One region of the Exiguobacterium sp. s138 genome, then DNA from elsewhere that is predicted to be linked to it. Evidence: predicted binding sites of a transcription regulator. Region 1 holds the regulator's gene; each other region holds the start of a gene.

Region 1 (4,217 bases):
TTCGAAATGTCGTGTCCCATGCCTCTCAGCGTCACGGCGATGTCCGCAAATGTCAGCCCTAACTCACGTAAGCGGACGATTTCTTCGATTGGCACTTCTTTTCGGCTCCGTCCGGCGTTCTCGCCTTGCCGATTGAGATTTTGTTCGGGACGGAAGCCGTTTTCAACAGCTCGCCGCATCCCGCGGGCAATCTTCGCATTATGCAGTTTCCGTTGATACTCTTCGACGAGCGATACGATCTCAAGCACCATCGCTTCAGCGTCCGCCAGTTTATACTCGCCATCCGATTCCATCGTCATCAGTTGAACCTGATGTTTTTGGAACGTATGTAAAATGGCGATTTTGGCATTCCCGCGTCCGATCCGCGTATCATCCGTTACGAGAACGGCATCCACCGCTTGACGTGTGACGTAATCAAGAACGGATAACATCCCTTCCCGGTCAACGTCGTAACCACTTTCTTTTTCCGTGATGATATCCACGACTTCAAATCCTTTTGTTGCAGCGAGTCCCGACAGTTCTGATCTTTGCCGCTCAAGCGAGCTGTCCTGTGCTTCTTTTTCCGTCGAGACGCGACAGTAGATTACTACTTTCATCGTACTTCACACCCCTGTTCGTTCATTGACAACTTTTACAGTTTGTCATTGTTGCGCGATTGGTACAACGATTTTGTTTTTCGAAATGACATGTGTCGTCTTTAACTCATTGTTCTCAATCAACCATTCGACATATTCTTGGTCCGTCATTGAACCGTCGTTGTATACTTCCGCTACCTGTTCGACGGTCGCGTTCTGGTCTACTGTAACGGAAGTCGTTAACAGCTGTTCGACCTTTTCATCTGGGCGAGGCGTTAAGAGAAAAAGAATGAAGGCAAGGCTGAGCGTATAAAAAACAATGGAAAAGGCATGGGTACGGATTGAATGCATCATGATGAATCCCTCCAAATTAAAATGATTTAGAATAAACGTTCGCGGAACAATTGTTCGCATAACTCATCTTAAACCAGGAACCGGTGTTCGGTCAACATAAAATGTCGAACAATTGTTTGTACGCTCATTTGTTCTATGTTATAGTGATTTTAGAAACATGTATTCCTATAACCTTCAAAAACCAATCCGGAAAGAGGTGGCAATTCATATGCGGAAAATGTCGAAACGACAACAAGAAATCCTTGACTACATCGTTGCTCAAGTGAAACTGAAAGGGTATCCACCTTCAGTTCGTGAAATCGGTGAAGCTGTTGGTCTTGCTTCAAGCTCAACGGTACACGGTCATTTGGATCGTCTAGAAAAACGCGGACTGATTCGCCGTGACCCAACAAAACCACGTGCGATTGAGATATTGCTTGATAAACCTGAAGAAGATCATGAAGCCATCGTACACATTCCTGTCATCGGGAAAGTAACGGCCGGTTTTCCTATCACAGCCATCGAAAATATCGAAGAACATTTCCCGCTTCCTGCACATTATGTCGGGAACGAAAATGTCTTCATGTTGACGATTGACGGTGAGTCCATGATCAATGCAGGTATTCTAGACGGTGACCGGGTCATCGTTCGTCAGCAAAACACAGCAGAGAATGGTGAAATCGTCGTGGCTATGACCGAAGATAGCGAAGCGACAGTCAAACGGTTCTTCTTAGAAGATCAACAAGTACGTCTCCAACCAGAAAATGACTCGATGGACCCGATGTATTTCGATAACGTCTCGATTCTTGGCAAGGTCATCGGCGTATATCGGACGATCCACTAAGCGAGGGACCAGCGTAGCTGGTCTTTTTTCATGCCTTCTGGAAATGTACATGATACAGTCAATACCGTCGCTCTAACCGGCTACGTTGCGTATTCGGTCGCAACGCAGCAGACGGATTGGCTTCCAACCGCTGTCGGCATCGCCGTCGGCACCCTTTGGCTTTCACCAGACCTCGATTTGAAGTCTGAACCTTACTATCGGCACGGTCCTTTACGTGTCCTTTGGATGCCTTATGTCAAAATCATGCCCCACCGGTCCATCTGGTCACACGGATTGATCATCGGTGACCTGATCCGCCTGTTGTACAGCGCCGCTTTCGTGATTCCACTTCTGTTTTTGGCGCTGTATCTGAAACTTGTTGAATCAAGCACAGTGGATTCCTGGTTTGCGGCCATGCCGGCTTTTATCATCGGTGTTATGATCGCCAGTACGATACATATCGTTCTTGATCACTCCAGTAGCTTCTTCCGTACAAAAAAGAAACGGAAAAAGCGTCGTTAAAAATCCTTTGTTCATTGAAAAATGAACAAAGGATTTTTTTAATATCCATTTCTCATTTTTTTAAACATAAATTAAGGAAATTTTAATTTGAAGTTTTGAAGTATTTGTATTGAAAACGTTCTCAATTAGATGTAGGTTTAAATGGAAAGACCATTATTTGCTTTAATCCAAAGGGAGGGTTTTTGCATGAGTAACTTTACAAGTGAGCTGATTGGAACAATGATTCTGATTTTGCTCGGGGACGGAGTCGTTGCAGGGGTTGTCTTAAGAAAGACAAAATCTGAGAACGGCGGTTGGATCGTCATTACATTCGCTTGGGGTCTCGCCGTTATGACAGCAGCATATATCGCTGCTTCAAGTGGTGCCCACCTCAACCCTGCATTGACATTGGCGCTTGCCATGAATTCCGATTTACCGTGGGCAGACGTACCTGTCTACATTGCCGGTCAATTAATCGGAGCATTCATTGGTGCAGTACTCGTTTGGCTTCATTATATGAAACACTTTGAAGCGACTGATGATCAAGCAGCAAAACTGGGTGTATTCGCGACAGGTCCAGCGATTCGTCATACACCGTCAAACCTGATTTCAGAAATCATCGGGACATTTGTCCTGGTATTCGGAATCCTGTCATTTGGTCTGACAACATTTGGTGACGGACTGAAACCATTCATCGTCGGTCTTCTTGTCGTCGTCATCGGTCTCTCGCTAGGTGGTACAACAGGGTATGCCATCAACCCGGCCCGTGACCTCGGTCCGCGGATTGCCCACGCTATCCTGCCGATCAAAGGAAAAGGTTCATCTGACTGGAGTTACTCGTGGATTCCAATCGTCGGCCCGATCATCGGCGGTGGAGTAGCCGTCTTGCTGTATCAACTGCTACAAAACTAATTTTGTTTGACACCTACATCTCAAGGGGGATTTTAGAATGGAAAACAAGTACATCTTAGCACTTGACCAAGGAACAACAAGCTCGCGTGCCATCATTTTTGACCATGATGGTCAAATCGTGAACTCGGCGCAACGTGAATTCAAACAATACTTCCCGCAACCGGGCTGGGTCGAACATGATGCCAATGAAATCTGGGGCTCTATCCTCGCCGTTATGGCGGATGCACTTGGAACGGCTGATATCAAACCAAGCCAAATTGCAAGTATCGGAATTACGAACCAACGTGAGACAACAGTCGTGTGGAATAAAGAAACCGGCAAACCGGTTTATCATGCTCTCGTCTGGCAATCCCGCCAAACATCCGGTATCTGTGATGAACTGAATGCGCAGGGACTCAATCAAACATTCCGCGATAAAACAGGTCTCCTGATTGATGCCTACTTCTCAGGCACGAAAGTGAAATGGATTTTGGATAACGTCGAAGGCGCACGGGAACAAGCGGAAAATGGTGAACTTCTCTTCGGAACAATCGACACTTGGCTCGTCTGGAAGTTGTCTGGCGGTAAAACACATATCACAGACTATACAAACGCTTCCCGGACGTTGATGTACAACATCTACGAACAAAAGTGGGATGACGAGTTGCTTGAAATCCTGACAGTTCCAAAATCAATGCTGCCGGAAGTCCGTCAATCAAGCGAAGTCTACGATAATACCGTCCCGTATCATTTCTTCGGTTTTGAAGTTCCGATTGCCGGAATCGCCGGTGACCAACAAGCGGCTCTCTTCGGACAAACTTGCTTCGAGCCGGGTGAAGGAAAGAACACATACGGTACAGGTTGCTTTATGCTCATGAATACTGGTGAAAAAGCTGTTTCTTCAGACCACGGTCTGTTAACAACCATCGCATGGGGCGTCGACGGCAAAGTCGAATACGCGCTCGAAGGATCGATTTTCGTTGCCGGTTCTGCCATCCAATGGTTACGTGACGGCTTACGGATGTTGAAAAATGCGAAGGACTCGGAAGGTTATGCCTTAAAAGTTGATTCAACAGAAGGCGTTTACGTCGTTC
Region 2 (4,217 bases), on a different contig from region 1:
CCGGATTGTCGGAACGTTTAAGGAACAAGGTATGCTCAACGGATATTATGTGGACGTCCTGGCGATGGAGAAGCTGCTCCCGAAAACCATCGACGATCAAATATGATTAACACGGCGTCTGAATGGGAAATGAACGAACAGTGAAACATTCCCAACCCGAAAGGAAGACTGCCCGTGGATATTCAACAGATCCGTAATGCAACACTCGTCGTCACCTATGCCAATCAAGTATTTTTGATCGATCCGTTTCTCGGTAAAAAAGGATCTCTTCCGCCGTTCGGAGAGACGCCGAACGCCGTTCCGAATCCGCTCGTCGACTTGCCCGTTGATGTCTCGACACTGCTTGATCCGGATGCGATTTTCGTCACCCACCTCCATGCCGATCATTTTGATGAGACAGCAAAAGAAATTCTGCCGAAACAGATTCCGCTGTATGCACAAAACCAGGCGGATGCGGCGACAATCCGCGAAGCCGGATTCACGAACGTCTCGTCGTTTGAAAACGGACTGGCGCTCGGTGATATCCGCGTTTACCATACGTCAGGCCGGCACGGTGTCGGGGAAATCGGTCAACGGATGGGCACCGTCTCCGGTCTCGTCTTGACGCACCCGGACGAACCGACACTTTACATCGCCGGTGACACGATTTGGTGTGAAGAAGTTGAGACGGCAATCGAGCAGCATGCGCCTGACATCATCATCGTCAACAGCGGCGCGGCACAATTTTTGACCGGCGAACCGATTACGATGTCCCAGCGTGATTTGCTGGCTGTTCATCAGGCGGCGGCTGAAGCGACCATCATCGTCTCTCACCTCGAGTCGGTCAACCATTGCCTGTTGCGCCGTGATATGATTGCTGATTTTCTGGCCGCCCACCATCTGTCCGCTCATTTTCTCATCCCGGATGACGGTGAAACCATTTCCTTTTAAACGAAACGAAGTCCACTCTCCCGAATATGACGGGGACAGTGGACTTCGTTTTTTTTACTGGTTAACCATGACTTGGAATGACGAGTCCGAGTAACCGGGCAAAGGTGATAGCCTGGCTTTCCGTAACGATGGCCCCCGGCAAAAAGCGTGGATCAATCGTGATGCCGGATAAGTCGGCTTGTCGCAAATCCAGTCCTTTTAATGCCGTCTCGACCCATTGACTTTCCGACAAATCAACTTCATGCAGTCGGAAATCGATTGGCTTCATTTCAAAGAAATGACTTTCCCGCATCGATGTCTGTTCCAGTGTGACATGACGCAACGCCGTCCGGATGACTTGGGCGTAATTGGCCTGACAGTCTTTGATTGTTACGTGATCGATCGTGTTCGACTCAAAATGAATTCCGGTCAGGCGGCAATCCTCAAAAACAACCCGATGAAAACGACTGTCCTGAAACTGACATCCTGTCAGGTCACATTGTTCAAAACGGACATTTTCAAATGAAGCCCGCTCAAAGACCAGTCCTGCAAACGAGACATTCCGAAAACAGACTTGATTGACGTCGAGCCGTTCCGTCAGTTCGACCGGCAACGTCTCTTTCTCATACAACGTTTGATACAGATACGGATCATCGATTTCGACATCCGCAAAGGTTTCCGATGTCAACTGTTGCGGTAACTCGGGTAATTGAATGATTTGTTTTTTCATGTACTTCCCCTTCTTTCCTTTACATCGCATTCACCTTTTCCAGTGTAGCAAAGATTGACTCTTTTTTTATTTTTTTGATTTGAGACCGCTTGAGACCATGATATAGTCAAATCAAAAATAAGAACAAACGTTCTTTTATGTAGTAAGGAGTGTTTTCTATGAATCCGATCCTACCTTTTCCGGACCGACGGATTTTTTGTGTCGACAGTGTCTCTTTTTATGCCAGTTGTGAATGCCGTTATCGAAATTTACCTCCTTTAACGACGAAACTTGCTGTCGTATCGGACTTAACCCGATCCGGATCGGTTATCCTTGCGGCCAGTCCCGCTTTAAAACAACTCGGAATCAAGACAGCTAGTCGTCTTTATCAGATTGAGCAGTTGCCTTATCGTGAGCGGAAACAGATTGTGCTCGTCGAACCACGGATGCTGGCATACATGAAAACATCGATCGAAGTGCTGGACGTCTTGCATCAGTTTGCGCCGCCCGACGCAATCCGGATCTATTCAATTGATGAAAACTTTGTCGACATGAGCGGAACGGAACGGCTTTTCGGATCAGACACGGAAACAGCCTGGAAAATTCAGACGGCAATCTGGCAACAGACCGGCATTCCGGTCCGGATCGGAATCGGTCCGAACAACGTCATTGCAAAGCTGGTCCTCGATTTACGCGGAAAACGTGAAGGTATCGCACAATGCGGTTATGCGGATGTCTCTCGGTTGTTGCATGATTTTCCGGTCCGCAAGATGTGGGGCGTCGGACGGATGATGGAGCAACACTTGTCGGTAATGGGAATCCACACCATTGGGGACCTGGCAGCAGCCCCGGTCGAAGATCTGCACGAACGGTTCGGCGTAATCGGGGCAGAACTTTGGCACCATGCCTGGGGAATCGACGGTTCTCCGACAATCATTGATCCGATGACCTTGTTCCGGACTGCACCGGATACCAAACGAACGATCGGACATGGGGTGACCCTGATGCGTGACTATTACCAGTACGAACAGATTCGTTTAGTTCTCGCCGAATTAGCAAGTGATGTTGCGGCACGGGTCCGTTTTTCCAATCAGGTCGGTTGGACGGTCCATCTTGGCGTCCGCTACTCTCGACATGTCGCCCGTGACGGCTTTTTAAAACAGCTCCGATTGCCTTATCCGACCGCCGATGAACGGCTGTTATTACGTCATATTCTTCAATTGTTCGAACCGAATTGGCTTGACGGTGAACCGGTTCGCTTTCTATCAGTCGCTCTTGGACAACTCACCCCGGATCAGGGAACACTTCAATTGTCCTTGTTTGAAGACAATACAAAGGTCTGGCGCCGAAAACGGTTATTAAAAGCCATCGATCACGTCAATTTACGTTACGGTAAAGGAACGATCCGTTTGGCGGTGTCATTCCTCGATACAAGTGTCGCGAAACGCCGGCTCCGATTCGTCGGCGGACATCCGGGAGGTGATTTACATGACACGTTATCGTGACCGCGGAAATCTCAAATGGCTTCCCTTTTTGATGCCGGAACACATTCAACTCCTCAAAGCCTACTATCTTGAAACACATCAAATCGATTTTCCTGTCATCGATGAACAATTGCAGTATCCTTGGCAGTTCTTACTCGAACAAGCATTAATAGAAGGAATCGAGCTCGAAATCACGTATTATAGTGAAAGAGGCTATGTCACGACATCCGGATTCATCGAGCAGGTTCACCGTGAGCGCGCGTACCTTGTTTTGCGCGGGTCCTCACGGATTGAAATTCCGCTCGGACGAATCATCCGGATCGAAAACGGGTAGAAGAGACAGAAGCTGCTGTACGATACGCACTTATTTTAAGAATTGGCATTGAAAGAAGGATTGATTGATATGATGGAATGGTTTACCGGACTTCCGGTCGTCGTGCAAGCTTTGCTTGCCGGCATGATGACCTGGGGATTAACGGCACTCGGGGCCGCACTTGTCTTCGTCTTTACGACGATTGAAAAACGGGTCATGAATATGATGCTCGGCTTTGCGGCCGGTGTTATGATTGCGGCTTCGTTTTGGTCATTGCTTGCCCCGGCAATTGAATTTACGGAAAAAGACGGCGGGATTGCCTGGTTGCCGGCTGCAATCGGTTTCCTCGCAGGTGGTTTTTTTGTCCGCTTGCTGGACTTCGTAACTCCCCACCTCCACTTATCCGCCCCGCTCGAAACCGCTGAAGGTCCTTCGACCGGTCTGAAAAAAACGACGTTGCTGTTTCTCGCGATTACGCTCCACAATATCCCGGAAGGACTCGCGATCGGGGTCGCTTTCGGTGCTGCCGCTTTGAACATGGATGGCGCGACCGTTGCCGGTGCCTTGACACTGGCGCTTGGAATCGGGATTCAAAACATGCCGGAAGGGGCGGCCTTGTCGATTCCGCTCCGTGGAGAAGGTATGTCACGCCGGCGGGCCTTTAACTACGGACAATTGTCGGCAATCGTCGAACCGATTGCTGCCATGGTCGGTGCTGCTGCCGTCTTCTTTATTCAACCGCTTTTGCCGTATGCCTTGGCGTTTGCCGCCGGCGCGATGATTTTCGTCGTCGTCGAAGAAT
Region 3 (4,217 bases), on a different contig from region 1:
TCTTTTGAACTACCTCCACCTACGCTACGCTAAGAGGTGGAGGATTCCTGAGTTATCCGACCTATCGGTCGAAAAATGATCAGGCTAACCCCGTCGTCCCGACGGTTGAAGAAGCTAAGATACGTTCCGCTTCTCGTTTGAGATTCAGTCCTGCGTTCACGTCCCGGTCGTGGTGGATCCCGCAACTCGGGCATGTCCATTCTCGCAAGCCGAGATGTTTCACGTCTTTGTGTTGATGGCCGCAACTCGAGCAGAGTTGGCTCGATGCGAAGGTCTTTCCGACCTTCACGACGGTTTTGCCATACCAGTCCGCCTTGTATTCCAGCATACGGAAGAACTCTGACCAGCTGACGTCAGAGATGGCCTTGCTCAACTTGCGGTTCTTCTGCATGATTTTCACCTGCAAAGTCTCGATGCCGATGACGTCGTGGTTTTTGACGATCTCGGTCGATACCTTGTGCAGGAAGTCAGTGCGCTTGTTGACGATCTTCTCGTGGATACGGGCAACCTTACGCTTCTGCTTCTGATAGTTCCTCGCCTCGGAAAGCTTCACTTTCTTGGTCAGGGCGATGCGTTGACGGCGGGAGAGCTTACGTTGTTCGCGCGCCAACTTCTTCTCAAGCGAACGGAAGTAACGGTCGTTTTGGTACACCGTGCCGTCCGACAGGATGGCGAAGTTCTTGATTCCGACGTCGACGCCGACGGATGAACCGGTCTTCGGCAGTTCGTGAATCTCCTGCTCGACGAGCAGGGAGACGAAGTATTTCCCTGAAGCGTTACGTCGGATCGTGGCGTTCAAGATACGACCTGTGATCTGTTTTGAATGGGCGAAACGTACCCATTTCAGCTTTGGAAGTTTGAGCTTGTTTCCGACGATTGACACTTCAGGAAGCTGATTTTCGCCTTGGATGTTGGTCTTGAACGACTGCACGGGATTACGCTTCGACTTGAATCGAGGACGTTCGTTCTGCTTCTTGAAGAAGCGGTCAAACGCATCGGCAAGATGTTTGACGCTGATCTGAACAGATGTGCTATCGACTTCCTTCAACCAGTCGAACTCCTGCTTCAACAAAGGAAGCTCTTTGGAACAAGAACCGTAGGACAGTCCTTTCCCAGTGGTCTTGTATAATTTCTCCCACTTCGCCAGGAAGTGGTTGAAGACGAAGCGCGAGCACCCGATCGTCTTCGCGATCAGGATTTCCTGCTCTTTCGTGGGATAGATTCTGAATTTGTAGGCTTTGTGCTTCAACACCATTTTTCACCTCCCTTAAAAGAAATATACCCGAAAGGGAGGTTGGCGATTCATCTCCCACTTTCACTTCGTTTAGAAGTGGGCGTATTCTCGCCTAATTTTTGATAAAGTAGAAGGCAGACTCGATTGATTCGGGTCCGCCTTTTTTGATGTTTGTTTCGGATTCAGATGACATACTGCGCTTCCTTTTTGTCGATAATATTGCGAATCCGATTTTCCGTCACCTGATACGTCAGTGCCAAGCGTCGGATTGACTGTCCTGTTTGGTAACGGTAGCGGATAGCCCGAATCTGCCGGGGCGATAATTCGATGTGTTGACTGAGCAATGATTCGAATTCATCAAGTAATGACGCATATGCCTGGTTCGTCGACGGTTTAACGGTCAAATTGTCGATGTTGTCGTTCAAGCAGTTTCCATCTGCCCGGATCACCCGCTCTTGTACCGCTTCGCCATCAATAAATGTTTTTGCGACAAGTTCTCCAACGTAAAACCGTTCGCCCCGTCCTTGCTGGTATAACGTGACTTTCCGGTACCCTTCCTGATTGATCCGTGGCCGTAAGACGACACCTTTCCGTCGTTGTTTCACCCCCCGGCTCGTCTCGATGATCCGGTCAAGCGAGCGGACATTTCCTGCTGTCGAAACTTGATACATCCCTTCATACCCTTCTATCATCTTCCAATGCTCCATATGATAAATGACCTCCATTCGGTCCTGACACGATGACATTCCTTACTGTCATTATATCATTTTACGAACAAACGTTCTAATGTGAACACTCTGTTTTTCTATGCTAGTATTAACAAAAAAAGGAAGAGGTGTCAGGGATGAAGTTTGTGCTATTACTCGGTCCGCAAGCCGTCGGCAAGATGACAATCGGTCAGGAACTCGAGCAAAAAACAGGAATGAAATTATTCCACAACCATCAGACGATTGACCTGCTACATCCGTACTTTGACTTTACGAAACCGGCGCACCATAAGCTGAAGGACTTGATCCGGCGGGAGATGTTCAAAGAGATGGCCGTCAGTGATCTCGAGGGGGTCGTCTTTACGTTTTTATGCCTGTTCGGTGTCGAAGGTGGAGGTCTCGAATTTATCGAGGAGACCGTTCAGCTGTTCGAAGAAGCCGGTGCCGAGGTCTTCATCATTGAACTTGAAGCTGCCCTGTCAACCCGTCTTGCCCGGAACCAGACGGAAAACCGCTTACTGCATAAGTTTACGAAACGGGATATTGCCGCGTCGGAAGCCAACCTGCTTGAAACAGCCGAACACTACCGGACACATTCACTTCCGGGTGAGTTGCTGTATCCGAATTACTTACGGCTCGATACTGAGGGGCGCTCAGCCGCCGAGAGTGCCGACGCCATTTGCCGACACTTCAACTGGTCGACACGTTTGGTCGAACAATGACCAGGTCCAAGCAGACGTATTTGCCGGTTTTCCTGACGCTTGGTTTGCTTCTGTTCAATATGCTGACTTCCTACTTGCTGAGCGGAAAGTTTTTTCCGAACTTGAGCCTGTGGGTGCCGATCGGTCTCAACGTGTTGGTCGGACTCGGCTATATCGTTTCGCTGGTAATGGGTCTCCGGTCGACAAATAACTACGTCAAATGGTTCAGTATGTTGGCGAACACCGCCTTTTTGCTGTCACTATCGGTCATCACCTTTATGTTGTTACTCGCGAACGGCATTTCAGAGCCATAATACTGCACACGAAAAACCGTCTGTTCAGAAGCTTATTTTCTGAAGAGACGGTTTTATTTTGACCGATTCAAAAAAATCGTCGACACCACTCGACTTCTACAGGAAAAGGAAGCGTGCTTCCGTCAAGAACAGGCGAGACCCGGTCGTCCGAGGACGACCGCGGCTTGCGTTCCGCCTGAGAAAAGCGAGTGGTGGAAAGACGATTCTTGGCTCTCTTTGTTTAATGATTTTCACCACTTCAATGCGTCAAGTCACGACGAAAGACTGGACCGTCCTTATAAAATCCATTCTCAAGCCAAATCTCTGCTTCTCCGCCCTCTCCTGTCACGAATGGCAACAGCAACGTCCGCGCGAGATACGAAAGGATGACGGTCAAGGCTTCTTGGATATAGCCGTCTCGATCAGACGGATCAATTGTGTCATAGCTGAGTTGCTGACCGGTTAATTGAATCAGAGCGACCTGTTCGTTCTCTCTTTTCTTCAGTACCCAGATACATCCGTTGGCAGTATCCGTAGCTGTAATCGATAACCGGGATGTCGTAAAGTCCGGATGGCGACCTTTCATGTTGTTTCCTCCTTCGTGACATCAAACTCTGTCGTCGCATAGGCTTCTCCGTTAATTAAAATCGTCACTTGATGTGTTCCCGGATAATGGACCCGTGTCGTCAAATTCCGGAACGACTGCCGCTTCGCAAACGTCTCCCGTCCCGTTACCTGCCGCTCACTGATCCGAAAGACTTTTTGACTCGTCCCCCGTTTTTTGACGTAGTCGATCGCATATTCAATCCGTAGGACTTGCGGTTCGGTTGTCGTCACGTGAAAGGAAAAAGCCAGTTCTCCGCCAATTGCCAGTGTCGGTGTGACCGTCAGTTCGTCGACGGTCACGGTTCCCCGCGTAACGAGACCAAAGGCTTTTAAGACATCCCGGTGGCCTTGTTTCAACAGAGTTCGTGAGGCATGCCGTAAAATCCAGTCCGTATGCGAATGCGTTCCGAGCCGCTCCAATCGTTCAATGACGAGTTCCGGATGGGTCTTTGCGATATCATTCAAGTGATTGGCAACACTTTTTCGGACGTATAAGGCGTCGTCTTCAAGCAATGAATCGAGAATCGGCAGGACCGGTCTCGGATCGGCAATCAGTGAGGGAATCATCTGTCCCCACGGTAAACGGGGGCGTGTCCCTTCCGACGCTAATCGTCGGACATGCTCGTCACTCGACTGACTCCATCGCGTCGCCACCTCTAAAAACCGGTCCTGATCA
Region 4 (4,217 bases), on a different contig from region 1:
ATAGTCATAGATTTCCGTAACCGTCCCGACCGTCGAACGCGGGTTTTTACTGGTCGTCTTTTGGTCAATCGAAATGGCCGGACTGAGTCCTTCGATCGCATCGACGTCCGGTTTGTCCATCTGTCCTAAAAACTGGCGGGCATAGGCGGACAGACTTTCGACATACCGCCGTTGTCCTTCCGCATAAATCGTATCAAATGCGAGAGACGATTTCCCGGACCCGGATAAGCCTGTCAGGACGACAAGCTGATCGCGCGGGATTTCGACATCGATGTTTTGTAAGTTATTGACACGAGCGCCCTTGATGATGATCTTGTTCTTTTTTTCTGCCAACTTAGGCACCTGCTTTCAATTCTAAGATAAGGTCACGCAATTCAGCTGCCCGTTCAAACTGCATGTCTTTCGCCGCTTGACGCATCTCTTGATCGAGTTGTTCGAGCAACGTTTCGCGTTCCGGTTTTTTCAGTTTGTTGAACTTTTCGAGTTTTTCGACTGTATCGTCGCTCTCGATCGTCGTACTGATGACACCACGGACATCCTTTTGAATCGTTTTCGGCGTGATACCGTGTTCTTTATTAAAGGCGAGCTGAATGTTGCGCCGCCGTTCCGTTTCATCAATCGCTCGCTGCATCGAGTCGGTCATCTTATCGGCAAACAGAATGACGTGCCCTTCCGAGTTTCGGGCTGCCCGACCGATCGTCTGAATCAGTGACCGTTCCGAACGCAGGAATCCTTCCTTGTCGGCATCAAGTATCGTCACGAGTGAGACTTCCGGAATATCCAGTCCTTCCCGCAACAGGTTGATCCCGACGAGGACATCGTATTTCCCGAGCCGTAAATCGCGGATGATTTCAATCCGCTCAAGCGTCTTGATTTCCGAGTGCATGTAGTTGACCTTAACGCCATGCTCCTTCAGATAATCCGTCAAATCCTCCGACATTTTTTTCGTCAATGTCGTCACGAGCACTCGTTCATTTTTCGCGACACGTTCGCGGATGTTATCCATCAAGTAGTCGATTTGACCGGTAATCGGATGAATCTCGATCGTCGGATCAACGAGTCCGGTCGGACGGATGATTTGTTCGACCATCTCTTTTGTATGTTCGATTTCGTAAGGACCGGGTGTCGCCGAGATATAAATCGCTTGGCTAACCTTTTCCTCAAATTCCTCGAACCGGAGCGGCCGGTTGTCCTTCGCTGACGGCAGACGGAAGCCGTGGTCGACGAGGACTTGTTTCCGGGCCTGGTCCCCGTTGTACATCCCGCGGATTTGCGGCAACGTCACGTGCGACTCATCGGCGACCAGTAAAAAGTCTTTCGGGAAGTAATCGATCAACGTGTACGGTGTCGAGCCCGGGGGCATTAAGTTCAAGTGACGGGAATAGTTTTCGATCCCCGAGCAGTAACCCATCTCGCGCATCATCTCAAGGTCATAATTCGTCCGCTGTTCGAGCCGCTGGGCTTCGAGCAGCATACCGTCTTCCCGCATCTTCGCGAGTTGCGTTTCGAGCTCAGCCTCAATGTTCGTAATCGCTTTTTGCAGACGGGTATCCCCCGTCACGAAGTGGGATGCCGGGAAAATCGATATGTGTTCCCGGTCGGCAATGATTTCCCCTGTCAATGGGTCCATATCACGGATTCGTTCAATCTCATCTCCGAAAAATTCGATCCGGACACACTGTTCATCGCGGGACGCCGGGAAGATTTCAACGACATCCCCCCGAACACGGAACCGCCCGCGCTGGAAATCGATATCATTTCGTTCATATTGAATGTCGATCAGACGACGCAACATCTCGTTTCGTCCCATCTCGTTTCCGACACGCAACGACAGCACGTGGTTGTTGTACTCTTCCGGATTACCGAGACCATAGATACACGACACCGACGCGACAATCAGGACGTCTTCCCGTTCGAACAGGGAAGCTGTCGCCGAGTGACGCAGCTTGTCAATCTCATCGTTGATTGATGAGTCTTTTTCGATGAACGTATCTGTCGACGGTACATAGGCTTCCGGTTGGTAATAATCATAAAAGCTGACGAAATATTCGACCGCGTTATTTGGGAAGAACTCTTTGAACTCCGAATACAGCTGACCGGCAAGCGTCTTATTGTGTGCCAAGACCAGCGTCGGCTTCTTAATCTCTTTGATGACGTTCGAGACGGTAAAGGTTTTCCCTGTCCCTGTCGCGCCGAGCAACGTCTGATGGCGTTCACCGTTCTTGACGCCTTCAATCAATTTTTTAATCGCTTCCGGCTGATCGCCACCCGGTTCAAATGGTGATACTAACTCAAAATCCATCGTATTCTTCCCCCTCATCCAGTTCACAAAATCTATTTTTATTGTACCACTTTACGAACAAATATTCGACTTTGAAGTGCTCCTCTTAGAAGTTACCCGTTTTTCGCCAAAAGAAAAAGTCCAGCCCGTAGGCTGAACTGTTTTTTGAGCTGGATTTTGATTTTGACTCACTGAAGCGTCCGGATTTTCGTCCGTTTGTTACCGGGCTCACTGACGAACAAAATCCCGAGATCGTGATGATCCTGTTCATAAAAGGCCCGCTGTGCGAACCGGACGTCTCCGTTATGATTCATGACTTCGAGACGCAGGTACGGTTTATGTTTTTGAATCGCTTCATAAAACGATTTCTCCGACTCGACGAACTCTCCGTTGACTTTATAGATTGCTTCACCCGGAACAAGCCCCATCTCGGAAGCCGGTTTCTCCGGTAACGTTCCGAGAATGACGACGCCACGTTTACCGTTCAGGAACAACGGGGTCTGGGACCGATTAAGTCGTTTCGTCCGCTGATGCAGAATCAGGTGAATCATGAGCAGGACCGGCAACCCGTACAACCAGATGTCCTGTCCGGTCAGGAAGGCGCCTGCCGCGAGCACGACAGACAACAGGAACGTGATCAGCCGCCCTTGGATCAGGGGACGGATCAGCTGGTCCGGCAACTGGCCGGTAAAGAGGAAACTGAAGCCGATCGGCAGGAACAAGACAATCGGAACGAATTCCGGAAACGACCATTGCGGAATCAAGACTTCGAGACTGCTTCCCGGCACGAAGACGATGAGTGGAATCAGCCACAGTTTGTTGGACGACAGCCCGCCGATGTAACGTCCCCGTTTCGATAAGACGAGCGACGGCGATAAATTCTTTTTCCCCCGCCAGATCAGCAACAGCAATTCGGCACCTAACGACAGGGTCGCAAGCAGCATCCAATCGCTGACGCTGACATCGCGGAGACCTTCAATCCGGTCACTCGTCATGAACCAGGTGAGACCTACCAGGATGACAAGCGGTCCGAGCGGTAAATTGAAGCGGATGATACCTGTCAACAAAATCAGGAACGTCAACACCATGAAGGCAATCAGAAACTCTGACGAGACCGTCAATGTCAGACTTACACTGATGACGGATAAGACAAGACCAACGACGAAGCCTGGAACAAGCGTTTCGAAGACATCGGTCCGTTTGCTACGCGTGCGTGAGCGGAACAGATTCCGTTCGCGTTTGACACGTCGCATACTGAGTAAAAAACTGACTAGAATTGCTAACCACAAGATTGGACTAGCGAAGAGACTAATCACTGTCCAACCGATTCCATCGAGTAATTCCACGCCCATTCAGACCTCTTTCTGTAAGTTATTGTGCAGCGACTTCCAACGCCTTGATACGCTGGACATCATTTTTTTCGTCTTCCAGTTTCTTCAGGAGACGCGTTTCCATCTCGGAAGCCGTCACCTGATCGATTTTGCCGGTCACCTCAAGCTTCGCGTCTTTTTGGAGACGCTCGACCGCCTGTTTCATCGTATCGCCAAAGTAACCGTCCTGTCCTTTCGGATCAAAACCGATCGCTTCAAGAACCAGGTGTGCGTTTTCGACAGGCTTGCCGTAATCTCCAGTCGCCAGCGTCTTGTCATCCGTCAAAATCTTCGTGACGTTAAAGTAATCCGGCTGTTTGACTTCGACCGTCGGCTTGACGCCTTTTTTATGAATCCAGTTGCCGTCCGGTGTCAGCCATTTATTCGTCGTCAGCTTCAAATCACTGCCGTCTTTTAAATCATAAGCGCTTTGGACGATTCCTTTTCCGAACGATTTCGTCCCGACCACTTCGGCACCGGCGCCTTCTTTTAATCCGGCGGCCAGAATTTCCGAAGCCGAGGCCGATCCGCTGTCTTCAAGGACAACGAGCTTATAAGGTTTCTTC

What was found. Region 1 encodes LexA, which represses DNA repair genes until DNA is damaged. Its sites were predicted from a motif close to CGAACATATGTTCG; they were not measured.
Region 2: a site for LexA is predicted at 1,760-1,773, ahead of KNP91_RS14140 (Y-family DNA polymerase). Genes of this name have one in related genera too.
Region 3: a site for LexA is predicted at 2,006-2,019, ahead of KNP91_RS14365 (NUMOD4 domain-containing protein). Genes of this name have one in related genera too.
Region 4: a site for LexA is predicted at 2,357-2,370, ahead of uvrB (excinuclease ABC subunit UvrB). Genes of this name have one in related genera too.

What each region holds. Positions count from the first base shown of each region.
Region 1 covers NZ_JACSMW010000001.1:439,774-443,990, reverse strand. Annotated here, with positions in the region: gene KNP91_RS02260 (YneB family resolvase-like protein) at 1-596, opposite strand, end outside; gene yneA (cell division suppressor protein YneA) at 642-929, opposite strand; gene lexA (transcriptional repressor LexA) at 1,138-1,752, shown strand; gene KNP91_RS02245 (metal-binding protein) at 1,783-2,253, shown strand; gene KNP91_RS02240 (MIP/aquaporin family protein) at 2,440-3,144, shown strand; gene glpK (glycerol kinase GlpK) at 3,182-4,217, shown strand, end outside.
Region 2 covers NZ_JACSMW010000008.1:76,583-80,799, reverse strand. Annotated here, with positions in the region: gene KNP91_RS14155 (arsinothricin resistance N-acetyltransferase ArsN1 family A) at 1-106, shown strand, start outside; gene KNP91_RS14150 (MBL fold metallo-hydrolase) at 175-930, shown strand; gene KNP91_RS14145 (pentapeptide repeat-containing protein) at 992-1,639, opposite strand; gene KNP91_RS14140 (Y-family DNA polymerase) at 1,798-3,123, shown strand; gene KNP91_RS14135 (YolD-like family protein) at 3,107-3,436, shown strand; gene KNP91_RS14130 (ZIP family metal transporter) at 3,506-4,217, shown strand, end outside.
Region 3 covers NZ_JACSMW010000009.1:19,944-24,160, reverse strand. Annotated here, with positions in the region: gene tnpB (IS200/IS605 family element RNA-guided endonuclease TnpB) at 80-1,252, opposite strand; gene KNP91_RS14365 (NUMOD4 domain-containing protein) at 1,417-1,941, opposite strand; gene KNP91_RS14360 (AAA family ATPase) at 2,079-2,663, shown strand; gene KNP91_RS14355 (hypothetical protein) at 2,621-2,956, shown strand; gene KNP91_RS14350 (hypothetical protein) at 3,195-3,521, opposite strand; gene KNP91_RS14345 (DNA alkylation repair protein) at 3,518-4,217, opposite strand, start outside.
Region 4 covers NZ_JACSMW010000003.1:179,187-183,403, forward strand. Annotated here, with positions in the region: gene uvrA (excinuclease ABC subunit UvrA) at 1-333, opposite strand, end outside; gene uvrB (excinuclease ABC subunit UvrB) at 335-2,302, opposite strand; gene KNP91_RS08220 (PDZ domain-containing protein) at 2,470-3,633, opposite strand; gene KNP91_RS08225 (S41 family peptidase) at 3,653-4,217, opposite strand, start outside.